DNA from 3 places in the Paenibacillus hebaui genome. Region 3 is predicted to be linked to each of the others. Evidence: riboswitches for the same ligand, from Rfam matches in the RefSeq annotation. Region 3 holds a riboswitch; each other region holds the start of a gene.

Region 1 (4,948 bases), 310 kb from region 3:
CAACGGACGCAGCAACAATCGGCCGCGGCCGTGCCAAGACACTTTTCGCCATGGCCTCTGTTGTTTGTTGCTCCCCCATTGAATGACTGCCCGTCACGTTTCCTCCGGCTCCATCTTGCACTTCTTCCCATACTTTATCGCGCGCCTGTGCAGCTAGCTTAACTGTCATGCGAATCAGATCCAGCGATTCTTGCTCTCCGATGCCTCTTTGGCTGAATCCATCCACGGTCGCCTGATAACTGGATGTAATGGCACAGTCCGCTCCCGCACGGAAATAATCCGCATGTACCTGAACGATGACGTCCGGATTCTCCAGCAGCACACGGGCAGACCAGAGCGGATCATCCAGATCACAGCCGTGCTGCTCCAGCTCGGTTGCCAGCGCCCCATCCAGAAGCATCACCGGATGTTCACGCAGAATTTGTGCTATGGGATTAGTCTGTTTTGCTTGCGTCATGTACTTGTCCTCTTTTCTTATTCACACGTTCTGTCAGATAATATGCTGCATAACACAGTGCGATAAATGGAACCCCACAATACAGTGCAATTCGCTGCGTTGGATCAAAGGCTATACCTATGCATGAAGCCAGGCACAATACAAAAGAAATAATAGGCACAGCCGGATAAAGAGGTGTCCGGTAGACAAGGTCTTTTACCGAATGCCCTTCCCGTATATATTGCCTACGGAACATGTACTGTGATGCACTAATGCTCATCCATACCGCAACCACCGCAAGACCCGAAATGGAGACCAATGTGATATAGACCGTTCCCGGCGCAATGATGCTGGACAGCAAGGCCAAGCCGCCGCCAACCATACTGATCAGTAGCGCATTCAGTGGTACACCACGTTTGGTCAGTTTGGCAAACCACGGAGAGATCGTCTTTTTATCTGCCAGTGACCAGAGCATCCGTGAAGAAGCATACAGGCCTGAATTGGCTGCAGACAGAATCGCGGTCAGAATAACAAAGTTCATAATATCCGCTGCATACGGAACACCGATCCGCTCCATTACGGCTACAAATGGACTTTGCAGTACACTCGCATCCGACATTGGCAGTAGTGCCGACAAGATGATAATCGTTCCGATGAAGAAAATAATCAAACGCCACAGTGTGGTATGGATCGCTTTCGGTATCGTCTTTTCCGGATTCTCCGTCTCTCCAGCAGCAATGCCAATCAGCTCGGTGCCCGAGAACGCAAAGTTCACAGCCAGCATCGTCATTAATATCGCAGTAGCTCCATTCGGGAACCAGCCGGATGCTGTAATGTTGGAGAGAAACGGTGCAGGTTCCGAATCTGCCATCGGAATAATGCCGAACATGGCCGCCCCACCAATAATAATAAAGACCACAATCGTAAGTACTTTAACCGATGAGAACCAGAACTCTGATTCCGCAAAAAATTTGACCGTCAACGCATTGAACAGGAAGATCATAATCGCAAACAGCGCACTCCATATCCATACATTCACTGAAGGAAACCATCGCTGCATCAACAATCCAGCCGCCGTGAATTCGGAACCGAGCGCAACTGTCCAAGTCAGCCAATACAACCAGGCCACGGTGTACCCTGTAGCTGGACCAATGTATTTGGCTGCATAGCTATGAAACGCCCCCGTCTCCGGCATGTACACAGACAGTTCACCAAGACAGAGCATAACCAGATATACGACAATCGCTCCAATCAGGTAGGACAGAATGGTACCCAGCGGTCCAGCCTGTTGAATCGTATAACCCGAGCTAAGAAACAATCCTGTACCGATAACTCCACCAAGTGAGAGCATGACCACGTGCCGAGCCTGCATTTTACGCTGAAAATGTCCCTTGTCTTTGTTGTTCTCCATGCCTGCTCCCCTACTCCTTCATCCAGAAAAAACAAAAAGACCCACTCTTCCTGAAGAGTGCGCCGTTACTGACAAATAAAAACAAACGCTCCTATCTATCAGGCTGTTCACCCGCTGGAATTAGCACAGTATCCTTCAGATCTGTTGCTGAGGTTTCTAAGGGCCAGTCCCTCCACCTCTCTGGATAAGAAAATGATTTTTTATAAATATAGCGATCTATCATCGTTGTGTCAACAATTAAATAATAAACCGCTACATTCCCTTTCTACTCGGTGGAAGAACCCGGATTGGTGATGCTAATCTTCACCTCATATGTAATCGGCACGGTGCTAAAGATTTGGTCCCAGTCGTCTTTGACCTTTTTCCATGTTTTCGGATATTTGATGCGCAGACTATCCCGAAAATCAGCAACGTCTACTTTATAGCTATGCTGAAGTTTGTAGAGAACCTGTCGAACCTGTTGCTCGGCCAGCTCAGAAAATGCCGTTTCCAGCTCTTTGAGATCAGCTTCCTTATGCTCTTCTTCGGGAACACTCCAATCCTCCATCAGCCAGCCTTCAGATTCGTTCTTTACATGGAACGATATATCATCGCCGACCACCTTCGGAATTACTTTTGTTTTTTTCTTCTTCGTTTCAAATACAACGGTGAACCCATCTTTGTTATATGTCTTCAAGACGCCTCCTTTTGCTTTAGGCTTAATCCACGATAGACCTTCCAGATCCGTCTGGCTCAGTTCCCCGAGAAATTTTTTCGTCTTTCCATCAAAGACACTGCCACCGGAGAACTTGTCTTCGCCATTGGAATACAGCACATTCTGCAGCAGGAAGCTGGAACCGGACTGCATCTGGGCGTCCAACTTGGATAACAAGACCGGGTCCAGGATCTTGTTGGACATATACGAGTTGTTCGTGATTCCCGTGAGATAAAATGCAGGGATTCGGGAAGGGTCCTGTGAAGTCAGTACGTCCACCGCACGATGATGGCTAATCAGCACCAGACAGTTCGGACGAATATCGTTATCCTGCAGGACAAAATCAAGCAGTTGGTCCAGACCATATTTTTTGGCAATATCCTTGGAAATAACGATGACCTTCAGGTGATGTCCGATGAGTGGACGATCTCGGCGGAGCGCAAATTGCCGAAAGATTTGCAGTAAGGAATCTCCGGTGAGCTGTTCATTGGAATAGGAGCTTTTGCCTGAAGCAGGTGAACCGGATTGCTCGCTTTTCTGGCTTTTCGAACTACCTGGAGCAATCTGTACTGTGGCTGTCACATTGTTCTGCTTGGAATACCTTCCTCCCTGAGCTGCAGTGTTCTTCTCGAATTCCGTCTCTTTGCCGATATCAATCCCAAGACCGACATAGACGCTTAGATCCTCTATCTCCCTGCTGCTCCAGCACCCGGATATGATGAATAGAATGGACAAGGCAGAGATCACACGTAAGAGCAAGCGGATGTGAATCATGCATGTTTGCCTCCTTTTTTGCGAATCAGACTCAGCAGTAGCAATACCAGCGGTAGAATGGCAAATAAAAACACGGATGCATTGCCCAGCATATCCCCTAGTTCAAAGGTCTCATTAACCGTTTTGGGCATCATTGAAGTCAGATATATGAACGGAAGCAAGCAATACATAATGACCTGCATCTTCTTCATACGAAACAAATCACGAATTCCCACCGAAGCGCAGTAATGTGTGATTACTGTCGTCGAAAAAATCTGCATAATCCAGATGACCAGCAGCAATGATTCAAATCGCTCGAATATTAAACCTTGTATCTCAAAGCTTCTTACCAAATCCAGCGTTGGCCACGTTCTTGTCTTAATCCCGTCAAGGGACAAGCTGCCCACAACCATAACAACTGTAATCAAGTAGATCATTGTCGAGATCATTAAGCCCCATGTCATAGCCTTATTGCTTTTCTTCGGATCTTGCATATATGCGGTCATGACCAGCATCACCTCGTAACCTGTATACGACAGTAATGAGGGCTTCAATCCTTTAATAACCGGCATGATCCCCTCTCCAAGTACCGGCCTCAGATTACCAATCTCGAATAGCTGGTTACTGAGCAGAATTTCGATTACAAATATAATCAACGTAATCGGCAAAATGATCTCAAATACACGTACAAGGACGGAAAGCCCGCCGGAGATCAAATATATGCCAATCCACATAAAAACCATGACAATGGCCCAGGTTGGAGTTCGTTCGAGCAGATACATGCCCGTTACATCTGCCATGACTCTGATTTCGAATGCTGCAATTACCATAAAATACATAATCATGGCACAGCCCAGTATGTAAGCAATCCAGCGCCCGGTAATCTCGCGGGTGAACTGGAACACGGTTTTCTCGGGAAATCTGCGACACAGGGTGACCATAATAAGGCCGACACCTGTAATAATTAGTCCGGAAAGAAGAATGGAAATCCAGACATCTGGTGTTCCAACAGCTTTACCGGTCGTTCTAGGGAGTGTCAAGATGCCTGCACCAAGCATGTAATTGACAATAATCACCACGGCCTGTCTATTGCTAATCTTTCCTTCGGAGTTGTTCACTTCTTATCACCTCAATCACTTTATGATTTTGTTCGGTCCTTATCGGTCGGATGAGTCATCTCGGGACGTTTTCTCATCATATTTAGCGGGGCACGGATCACAAAATCCTTCCATTCCCCGAATCGATAAGGCACGGCTGGTTCAACATAAGGCACACCAAAGCTCGATAGTCTCGCCAGATGCGTACAGATGAGGAGAAAGAACATAACTACACCAAACAACCCGAGCACGGCTGCACTAAACATGGCGGCAAAACGCAGAATTCGCAGGGTTAAGCCTGCACTGTATACAGGGATCGTAAAGGAAGAAATGGCTGTAACCGCAACGACAATAACCAGGAATTGGCTTATTATTCCTGCCTGAACCGCTGCTTGGCCGATAATCAGACCTCCAACGATACCCATCGCGGGCGCAATCGGCTTAGGCAGACGTATGCCTGCCTCTCTGAGAATTTCAATCGAGAGCTCCATGATCAGCACTTCAATGATCGAAGGAAACGGTACTCCCGTTCGCGTTTCAATGATCGTCAATACCAG
Region 2 (4,948 bases), 3.2 Mb from region 3:
ATTATACTCATGCCGTTCCATACGAAGTGCGAGTGTTTTCATGCCTTTCATCAACTGGTAAGAGTCGCTTGGAGACAACACTGCACCAATGGAATTATGCAGAAAGGCCATTTCGGCCGACAATTCTTCACCTTTGGTTATAATCAATCCGGCCAGCACATCGTTATGTCCACCAAGGTATTTCGTGGCACTATGAATGATGATATCGGCTCCAAGTTCAATCGGACGCTGGAAAAATGGTGTTAGCAACGTGTTGTCAACAATGGTCAGCAGGTTATGACTCTTTGCCCAGGAGCTGACTGCTTCCACATCTGTAATCATCATTAGTGGGTTGGTTGGCGTCTCAATGAATACCGCTTTGGTATTGGGCTGGCGGTGACTTTCCAGAGCCGCAAGGTCATTGGTATCCACGTAACTTGCCGTCACGCCAAATCGGGACAGTATGCGTTCAAGCAAGCGATACGTTCCTCCGTACAGATCCAACGATACAATCAGATGATCGCCCTGTCCAAACAAGGCAAAAATAGTTTGCAAAGCCGCCATGCCGGAGCTACAGGCAAAACCAGCATCACCGGCTTCCAGTGCTGCTGCCGCCTCTTCCAACACCTTACGGGTTGGGTTGGTGGTGCGAATATAATCAAAGCCCGTGCTTTGTCCAAGCTTCGGGTGGCGAAACGCAGTGGATTGATAGATCGGAAAGTTAATGGCGCCTGTTACCGGTTCATTAATGGACCCAATTTGAGCTAAGCGGCTTTCGATTTTCAACTTGTTGTTGTCTTCCATTGCTGCATCCTCCTGTAATCTCGATTAAATTTGCGGGCCAATATCGTAAGGTGTTTCCTGATACACATAGTAATTGAGCCAATTAGAGAATAATAAGTTTGCATGTGCCCGCCATGTGGCTGGTGGAACACGGGAAGGGTCATCATTCGGGAAGTAATGTTTAGGCGGCGCTATATCCATTCCTTTGGCCGCATCCCGGTCATATTCCCATTTCAGGGACAACGGATCATACTCGGCATGTCCTGTAGCAAAAATCTGTTTACCGTCTTTGGTAGCCACCAGGAAAATACCAGCTTCCTCAGATTCAGCTAATATCTCAAGATGTTCATTCTTTTCAATATCTTCACGTCGCACTTCCGTATGACGGGAGTGTGGAACGTTGAATACTTCATCGAACCCTCGCAGCAATTGCACATGGGGTTTGTTAATCGTATGTGGGAATACGCCAAAGCACTTTTCATCCAGCGCAACCTTGGGAACACCGAAATGGTGATATAAACCCGCTTGGGAGGCCCAACATATATGCATAGTCGATGTCACATTGGTTTTGGTCCATTCGAAGATTTCCTGGATTTCATTCCAATAGTTGACGTCTTCGAAGTCCATCTGCTCCACAGGGGCACCAGTAATAATCATGCCGTCAAAACGACGGTGTTCAATCTCATCAAAGGTTTTGTAGAACAGGTCCAGATATTCCTGTGATGTATTCTTGGATGTATGGGATTTGGGATGCACCAGTACGATATCCACCTGAATGGGTGTGTTTCCGACCAGACGAAGCAATTGCGTTTCGGTCGTTTCCTTTGTAGGCATCAGGTTTAATATAGCGATACGGAGCGGACGGATATCCTGCTGGTAAGCAGAAGTTTCGTCCATTACAAAAATGTTCTCTCCTGCAAGCACTTCTTTCGCAGGTAATGTGTCAGGTATTTTGATCGGCATGGTGTGTCTAACTCCTCCTTGTGCATAGATAGATGCAGCGTAGGCTGCCATGAGCTTGTCTAAGGTCAATGGACCATAAATCCAGGCCATACGAAGCTCAAGTTCCTTAGCGAAAATCACTGCTGAGAAGTCGGGGCATATAACAATGACCTTCCTCGGATTCCGAGAAAGGTCATATGTAAATAGATATGCGCCTCTCTCATCTCTCAGTTACAACAGTGCCACATGGACACTTGGTCGCTGCAAGAATTAGCACCGTACGGATATACCGCCGGTTGCCGGGTTTCATCGGGCCAGTCCCTCCACCTACTCTTGATAAGATTTCGCTGTATTTAATTGTAATTAAGAATGGTTCACCGTCTACTTTATTACATTAATGCCCTCACGTCAAGTTACAGTTCATGTCTGTTCTCTGGATCGGAACCGTTCATCATCCGTTCTCATACACTGCCTCAGAGCGCGAAATCGACACATTTTTGCGCTTGAAAGCACCCTGTACCAAAGGTATACTAAACAAGTGTTATAAACCCTTATGTGAGAGGTGACATATTCAATGGATGGCGACCCGAGGCCTGACTGGCAGCCGAGTTCCTACAAACTGCATAGAGAATTGATATCAGCATGCCGGCAGCGGGACGTTACTTCCGTTTGTATATAGAGCGAACGCAGTCCTGATCTCCAGGCTCCGCTGCCGACCGGCTGATCTCTTCTTTTTTGCGCCCAAATTGATAAAAATCCGCCAGCTTGGCGGGTGCAGAAGGAGTAGATAAACAATGAAAATCCGGTTGGTAAACAACGGCGTATTTATCCCGGTGGACGACATTCAGCAGGCGCTGACTCCACCAGCAGAGGGATTTTACTGGATTGATGCGGACGTAGACGATTTGGCGGTACTTCAACCGCTGTTCTTAATGCATGATCTGGCCGTGGAAGACTGCTTGAGTGACGAAGAACAACGTCCGAAGATTGAAATTTATGAGAACCATTATTTTATTGTCATTAATAGCATTCGTTTCGATGATGAAGAGATTTTTTTGCGTGCCGTCAACCTGTTCCTTGGCAGACATTTTATTATCAGTGTTACGAAACAGAAAGTCAGCGAATTGCGGACATTGAAACCGATACTATGGGAACAGGAAATCAGTACCCCAGATCGGCTACTGTACCTTTTAGTTGACTTGATTGTTGATAATTATTTCACCGTAGGTGACCGGATTGAAGCACGCATTGAGAAGCTTGAGGAAGACATTCTGATGCACACCAAAAAGTCTCATTTGAATGAGATTATCGGGCTGCGCAGCGAGATTCTGTGGCTCAAGAAAGTGCTGGGGCCTCAGAAAGAGGTCATTAACACACTGAACAAAAAAGACCTGCGCCTCATCGATGATCAGCTGCAAAAATACTTTAGTGACATTTATGAGAATGCTGTGAAGATATCCGAAACCTTTGAGACATATCGCGACCTGATGGGCAACTTGCGAGAAGCTTACCAATCGAGTATTGCCAACCGGGCGAATGAAATCATGCGCGTGTTTACCGCCATCACGACGGTGTTCATGCCCTTGACCGTCATTACCGGTATTTATGGAATGAACTTCGATAACATGCCTGAGCTACACTGGAAGTATAGTTATTTTGTGGTCATCGGACTGATGGTTACTTTGGGCCTGAGCATGTTCTTTATTTTCCGCAAGAAAGACTGGGTTTGAAAAAACGAAATTTGAAAGACGAGGCACTCCATTCGGAGAAAACGCCTCGTCTTTTTTAGTACACCATATACTCAATACGTTACGTACCAGCCTATTTTTCTCTACCCTCTTCTTATACTAACCTGCATTCTGCTCTGTCTCTATGTGCCGACGAAATCGGATTCGAATCATACGCAATCTTTCATAGACCTGCTCCAGACTGCCTCCACCGGGCTTCTCCCCTCCGTATACCTTATGTAATACTGGCTTCAGGAACGTGTCCCCCAACTCCTCATACGCGCTCCACACGGCCTCTTGTTCCTGCTCAGGCATGATCGCCAGCTCGGCATCCAGAAGACAATCCGTATCATAACCTTCGAGATCCAATGTCTCCAACAGCTCAATTAACTCCCTCCGAGACAAGCCGGAACGGTTCACGATCTCCTCCAGCGTAAAACCCTCCTTCATGCCTTCAAGTACCTGCTTGCGTGTAGTGAATCTATCGAGCTCTTGCTTGTACTTCTGCTCTCTTTGTCTGTACAACCAACTTTCATACTCTTCCTCCTTCAGAGCAGTGTATACCCAGTCCAGCGGAAATGCAGTTGAACGCTCCACGCCGTTTGTAAGTTCCATCCATTCCGTACCATACTCGGATGCTTTGCTCTCTCCTACTCCAGGCAGCTGCATCAGTTCATCCAACGTTTGTGGAACAAAGGTACTAATCATGCGCAGCAGACGGTTCGTCGCAATAAAGTAAGGTGCCTTCCGGTCAGAGGCTGCTCTCTTCCTGCGCCATGCGCAAAGGTCCGTATAGAGCTCCTCATTGCTGTATAACTCACTGTAACAATGAAGACGCTGACCACCATAACTACGTGACTTCAGATCATCATTTTCGTGAAACAAACCCTGTAGTAACGGACGGTACCCTTCGCTCATCTGTACAGCCAATTGGTGACGATAAATATGCAGCAGTTCATCCCACGAACTGCCCTCATACCAGATGTTGTCCTCCCGATCTCCCTCCTCATACTTGCTCCACCCCAGATGCCACCCATCTTCCTCTTCACCAATCCACAACTGGGCATGTTCCTCATTCTGACCTGATATTCTGGACAATCTGTTCATGAAAATGACTTCCATTTCTTTTCCCTCCTTCGACATTTCAGCCTGCACAGGTTGTATATGCTACCTTCAGGCAGCACAAAAAAAACACCTCTCCTGCAAAATCCATGCAAGAGAGGTGCTTCCCCATTAACCGTGCTATGCTGTTGCTCATATTTTACCACAATGGAAAAATACGTCAAGTACTTGTTGAGCTAGTTGTACAAAGCCAATTTTGCGAGAGCGAGCGAACCACACAGTCCCGCATTATCTCCAAGTCCTGGTGATACGACATATTGATCAATCTCGGACTGAATTGCCGGATGCTGAACATAGCCAGCCAGTAACTCCTGCAGTTTGCTGCGAACCATCGGGAACAGATGCTCCTGCTTCATCACTCCGCCGCCCATGACGATTTTCTGCGGAGAAAGAAT
Region 3 (4,948 bases):
TGCTAGGCTGGATCAGATACCAAATGAAAACGTCGAATACCGATGATGAAAAGCTGTCCCCTACTGAAAAGGCCTATCTACAAGATGCGGATGAGCAGCAGTATGCAGAACAGAATGAATTATCCTATTATCGCAAATCTGAACAGCAATCCGACGATGCCAAACCATGACATATGTTAAATTTCCGACTAACCTGTCCATATTAAAAAACATAAAATAAGCCGTATATCTCTGTAACAGAGATATACGGCTTATTTTGTACAAGATTCATATCATCTTAAGGAATTATTCAGTTGCAGGTTCAACTGCACCTTTATAACGTTCCTTGATGAATGTTTTAACCTCTTCGGAATGCAGGGCAGCCGCAAGTTTCTGGATTGCATCTGCATCTTTATTGTCCTCACGGGAAACGAGGATGTTCGCGTATGGATTACCTTGCAGGTCTTCAATCAGCAAAGCATCTTTTTCAGGATTAAGGTTGGCTTCCAGAGCGTAGTTGGCGTTGATAAATACCAGATCCGCTTCATCCAATTGACGAGGCATCATGGCTGCATCCAGCTCAATGATATCCAGATTTTTCGGATTCGCTGTAATGTCCTGAATGGTGGATGTGATATTCGTGTTGTCTTTCAGGGTGATAACGCCTTCCTTCGCAAGCAGCAACAGTGCACGTCCACCGTTGGATGGGTCATTCGGAATTGCTACTTTTGCACCGTCTTTCAATTCATCCAAAGACTTGATCTTTTTGGAGTATCCGCCAAAAGGTTCAACATGCACAGGAGTTACAGTAACGAGGTTAAATCCGCGTTCTTTATTTTCCGTATCCAGGTAAGGCTGATGTTGGAAGAAGTTTGCATCCAGTTTTTTGTCAGCGAGTTGCTGGTTCGGCTGTACATAATCATTAAACGTTACAACTTGCAAGCGAATGCCCTGGGCTTCAAGTTCAGGTTTAATACTCTCCAGAATCTCCGCATGTGGCGTAGGCGAAGCTCCTACTTTCAATTCTACGGTGCGAGGTGCGCCTCCAGCATTGTCCGCCCCGCTGTCGGAATCCTTGTTGTTTCCGCATGCAGCCAGTACTGCAATCAGCATAAGACTAAGTAGAGCAAAAGACCATTTTTTCATGTGTAAAACCCCTTCACTAATCATTTTTTTTGCAAGTTCCATCCTTTTTCAAGATTGAGGATTGAATTGGATGCCACCTGCTGTCTATGTGTTATTTCCTGGTGAACAATGTAACCAAGCGATCTCCAGCCATCTGCAGAATCTGCACCAATATGACCATAAATACAACGGAAATGATCATAATTTCATTCTGATAACGGAAGTATCCATAGTTGATTGCCAGTGTCCCCAGCCCTCCACCGCCAACCATCCCCGCCATCGCCGTATAAGAAACAAGCGTAACGATGGTGATCGTAATACCCGCAAGCAGACCAGGTAAAGCCTCAGGCAGCAACACCCGTCTTACAATCTGTCCGGTAGATGCTCCCATCGCCTGTGCTGCTTCAATGACACCCCGATCGACTTCACGCAGAGTCGTTTCAACTAATCGAGCGAAGTAAGGAGCTGCTGCAATAACGAGAGGCGGTATAACGCCCAGCACCCCTGTAGCCGTACCAACCAGTGAACGAGTGAACGGAATAAGGGCTACAATCAGTATGATAAACGGAATCGAACGCAGAATATTTACAATCAATGACAGAACAGAATACACCACGCGTGACTGCGTTGAGACGGATTTTGCTGTCATGAAAAGTAATACGCCAAGCGGCAAACCAATAATAATGGTGAACAAGCCAGAAGCGCCCAGGATTTGCAATGTCTCTATTGAAGCTGTACCAATCTCTTCCCAACGTACGGTTGAAAAATCCATGTTAACGAAGCACCTCCACATCAAGTCCCTGCGATATCAATTCAGTAACCGTAAGGTTAATCGCATTCGTATCACCCTCAAACCGAACCGTAAGCTGTCCGTAGGGAACTTGCTTGATCGTTGAAATGGTGCCTTGCAGGATGGCGAAATCTACACCCGTCTTACGTACCGTTCTAGACAAAATCGCCTCATACGTTTTATTGCCCAAAAACGATATTTTCACAAGTTTCGAAGAACCATCTGCTTGCAATTGAACATCTGAATTCGCCAGGGCGGTTTCTTCCAATGCAATTCCAGCTTCGTGGTCACGCAGCATGAAGTCACGTGTTATCGCATGCTGTGGCTTCAGGAATACGTCTGTGACAGGCCCCTGTTCCACAATGCCACCCTGATGAATGACAGCCACCTTGTCACAGATATTCTGGATTACGTGCATCTCATGTGTGATCAGAACAATCGTGAGGTTGTACTTTTCGTTAATGTCGAGCAACAATTTCAAGATCGAATTGGTCGTCTGCGGGTCAAGTGCTGAGGTAGCCTCATCACAGAGAAGTACATTCGGATCACTCGCAAGTGCTCTTGCAATTCCTACACGTTGCTTCTGTCCACCTGATAATTGGGCCGGATATTTATTGCTATGGTGCTCCAGACCAACCAGGGAGAGCATTTCCTTAACTTTGCGATCCATCGCTTCCTTGGGTGTATTCACGAGCTTTAACGGAAAAGCCACATTGTCATATACCGTTGCAGAGGATAGCAGATTAAAGTGTTGAAAAATCATACCGATCTTGCGTCTTTGCTGCTGCAATTCGGTCTTGTTGAGTGTGGTCAGATTGACACCATCGACCCATACTTCCCCCGCAGTGGGACGTTCCAGTAGATTAATGCAGCGGATCAACGTACTCTTACCTGCCCCGGAATGCCCGATTACCCCATATATTTCACCCTTACGGATGCTCAGATCCAGGTCGGATAACGCCGTTGTAGATTTTCCACCCTTGCCGTACGTCTTCGTTAAACCTTTTAATTCAATCAAAATGACTACTCCTTCCCAACGCCTACATGTATCTTTACCCGAAAGAAGGGAAAACTCCCCTTCGGCATATAAAAAAGAGCCCCTTTTGCAGAAACAAAAAGGGCTCTTCACGTGAAAGAAAATACCTTCTCATCTGCCAAAATCGTGTCTTGCACCATTTTGTAGGAATTAGCACCTAACATCTATAACGAATGACACAGCTGTCATCTAGTTATAAATCGGTTGCCGGGCTTCATCGGGCCTGTCCCTCCGCCGCTCTCGATAAGAAATATGATGTTGTAGAATTCTATAAGTTCATGTAGTTTATGCTTTATAATGTAAACGAACTTTTAAATATCAGTTATATTCGTGTAAAACTTGATTGAAACTCAGTATATTCCAAGTATTCCGACTTGTCAAAGGGAATTATTGCAATCTTTTACTGTGTTAATTTTTTCTTACCCTGCTTATGCCATATATTATTAATATAGCGGTAAGAAGTTGTTAACGTTTCACAAACCATATCCACACCCTGACGCATTTCCAGTAGATGCTGATCCAGATCCTCCAGTTTCACTTTCCCTTGCATGGTCTGGTGTAGCTGCCATAGATCATCCTGCATTTCGGAGTTCATGTAGTGAATCTCCATATTACGTCGTTTGCGCAGTTTGCTCATCGGTTCACGGTATGAGTCCTTGATTTGAATCAATTGCAGGGCAAGATTACGATGATCCCTGGCATAATCGAACTGTCTTAGCACGGTATAATAAGAAAAATGAGCTTTGGCATGAGATGTATTCAACTCAAATATTTCATTTAACACGGTTCCCAACTTATCCAGAATAGCAAAACAGCGGATGAATCCATCCTTGTAGAAATAGACGTAACGGGCATATTCCGCTTTTTCTGTTATCGTCATATCGTCTGTGGAGCCCGCGACGACTTTTTTGCGAAAATGGGATGCAGCAAAGCAGCTTTGCTCCAGTTCGTCCAGCGAGGATATGAGTCCCTGGGTCCACACATACAGTTTCCGGTAGTCATGAGTGGGATCATGATCCACATGCATCTGCCGCTGAAATAGCTCAAGCGTATCCGCCATTGCATTCATTGCTTCCTTCAGTAGTCCTTCGTTTGTACGCGGCTTTTCCCCCAGCAACGTTCGCAGCATATATAACCTCCTCTTTCCACCCTACAAAGTCATAATCTAATCATTCATCATATTAAACAAATTCGGAATTAGAGTAAACGTGCAATTGCTGCTTACAATAGGTTGCCCTGACATGCCTGACATCAAACAAAGTCCACCTGTCCAATGATCTACATCAATGGGGGTGGACTTTTCATTGGGTTATAGCTGGGCTATTGGAGTTCAAATAGGTTAGAAACGATTAACCGGGCGATGCAGCTTGTACACGAGGAAACTCATATACGTTAACACACCGAACAAAATGGCAATATCCAACATATGAGCCAGTGCTACAAACATATATACTTCCGGACGACTCATTGTAAACATCATACAGATACCAATAACCACTTGCAGTAGGATTAGAACAACGGATACCACGCCAAGGGTCTGCATTTCCTTGTTATCCGGATGTTTGCGATAGGCGAAGTGACCCAAAATGGCTATAACAATCACTAACGACGCAGCAGCTGCACGGTGAGCAAAAGCAACAGCTACCCCTCCCGAGAGCTCGGGGATAATCTGCCCGTTACAGAGCGGAAATCCAGAGCATCCTCCAGCAGAATTCGTATGACTCACAAAAGCGCCTGTGTATACCACAAGGTACGTATAGATCGTGGAGAACCAGACCAGATTCCTGAATTTTTTACTGACCCGAGGGTACTTATTCAGACGTTCCAATCCACCATCCCGAGCCTCCTGCCGTATGCCCAGCGCCATCATAAGCGAACTGGCAAAGGCGATCAGTGCAAAGCCGAAATGCAGTGCCATGACCGCGGAGGATTGGGAGAAGACGACGGCAAAAGCCCCCATAATTCCCTGGACAATAACAAATACTAGTGTTAAAAATGAAAACAATTGCAGGTCCCGG

Evidence for each region. Region 3 has a riboswitch for S-adenosylmethionine ahead of ACR32F_RS26815 (methionine ABC transporter ATP-binding protein). Riboswitches for the same ligand answer to the same signal wherever they lie in the genome.
Region 1: it holds a riboswitch for S-adenosylmethionine, as region 3 does, so the genes downstream of both, mmuP (S-methylmethionine permease) here and ACR32F_RS26815 (methionine ABC transporter ATP-binding protein) in region 3, are expected to answer to the same signal.
Region 2: it holds a riboswitch for S-adenosylmethionine, as region 3 does, so the genes downstream of both, metA (homoserine O-acetyltransferase MetA) here and ACR32F_RS26815 (methionine ABC transporter ATP-binding protein) in region 3, are expected to answer to the same signal.

Annotation. Positions count from the first base shown of each region.
Region 1 covers NZ_CP196836.1:6,217,065-6,222,012, forward strand. Annotated here, with positions in the region: gene mmuM (homocysteine S-methyltransferase) at 1-457, opposite strand, end outside; gene mmuP (S-methylmethionine permease) at 435-1,847, opposite strand; SAM riboswitch class I at 1,936-2,038, opposite strand; gene ACR32F_RS28220 (Ger(x)C family spore germination protein) at 2,113-3,315, opposite strand; gene ACR32F_RS28225 (GerAB/ArcD/ProY family transporter) at 3,312-4,412, opposite strand; gene ACR32F_RS28230 (spore germination protein) at 4,433-4,948, opposite strand, start outside.
Region 2 covers NZ_CP196836.1:1,956,818-1,961,765, reverse strand. Annotated here, with positions in the region: gene ACR32F_RS08930 (PLP-dependent transferase) at 1-783, opposite strand, end outside; gene metA (homoserine O-acetyltransferase MetA) at 808-1,725, opposite strand; SAM riboswitch class I at 1,922-2,047, opposite strand; gene corA (magnesium/cobalt transporter CorA) at 2,499-3,434, shown strand; gene ACR32F_RS08915 (HRDC domain-containing protein) at 3,552-4,553, opposite strand; gene ACR32F_RS08910 (ROK family protein) at 4,730-4,948, opposite strand, start outside.
Region 3 covers NZ_CP196836.1:5,911,511-5,916,458, forward strand. Annotated here, with positions in the region: gene ACR32F_RS26800 (DUF2167 domain-containing protein) at 1-170, shown strand, start outside; gene ACR32F_RS26805 (MetQ/NlpA family ABC transporter substrate-binding protein) at 286-1,125, opposite strand; gene ACR32F_RS26810 (methionine ABC transporter permease) at 1,217-1,876, opposite strand; gene ACR32F_RS26815 (methionine ABC transporter ATP-binding protein) at 1,878-2,912, opposite strand; SAM riboswitch class I at 3,039-3,180, opposite strand; gene ACR32F_RS26820 (Cthe_2314 family HEPN domain-containing protein) at 3,331-4,059, opposite strand; gene ACR32F_RS26825 (COX15/CtaA family protein) at 4,270-4,948, opposite strand, start outside.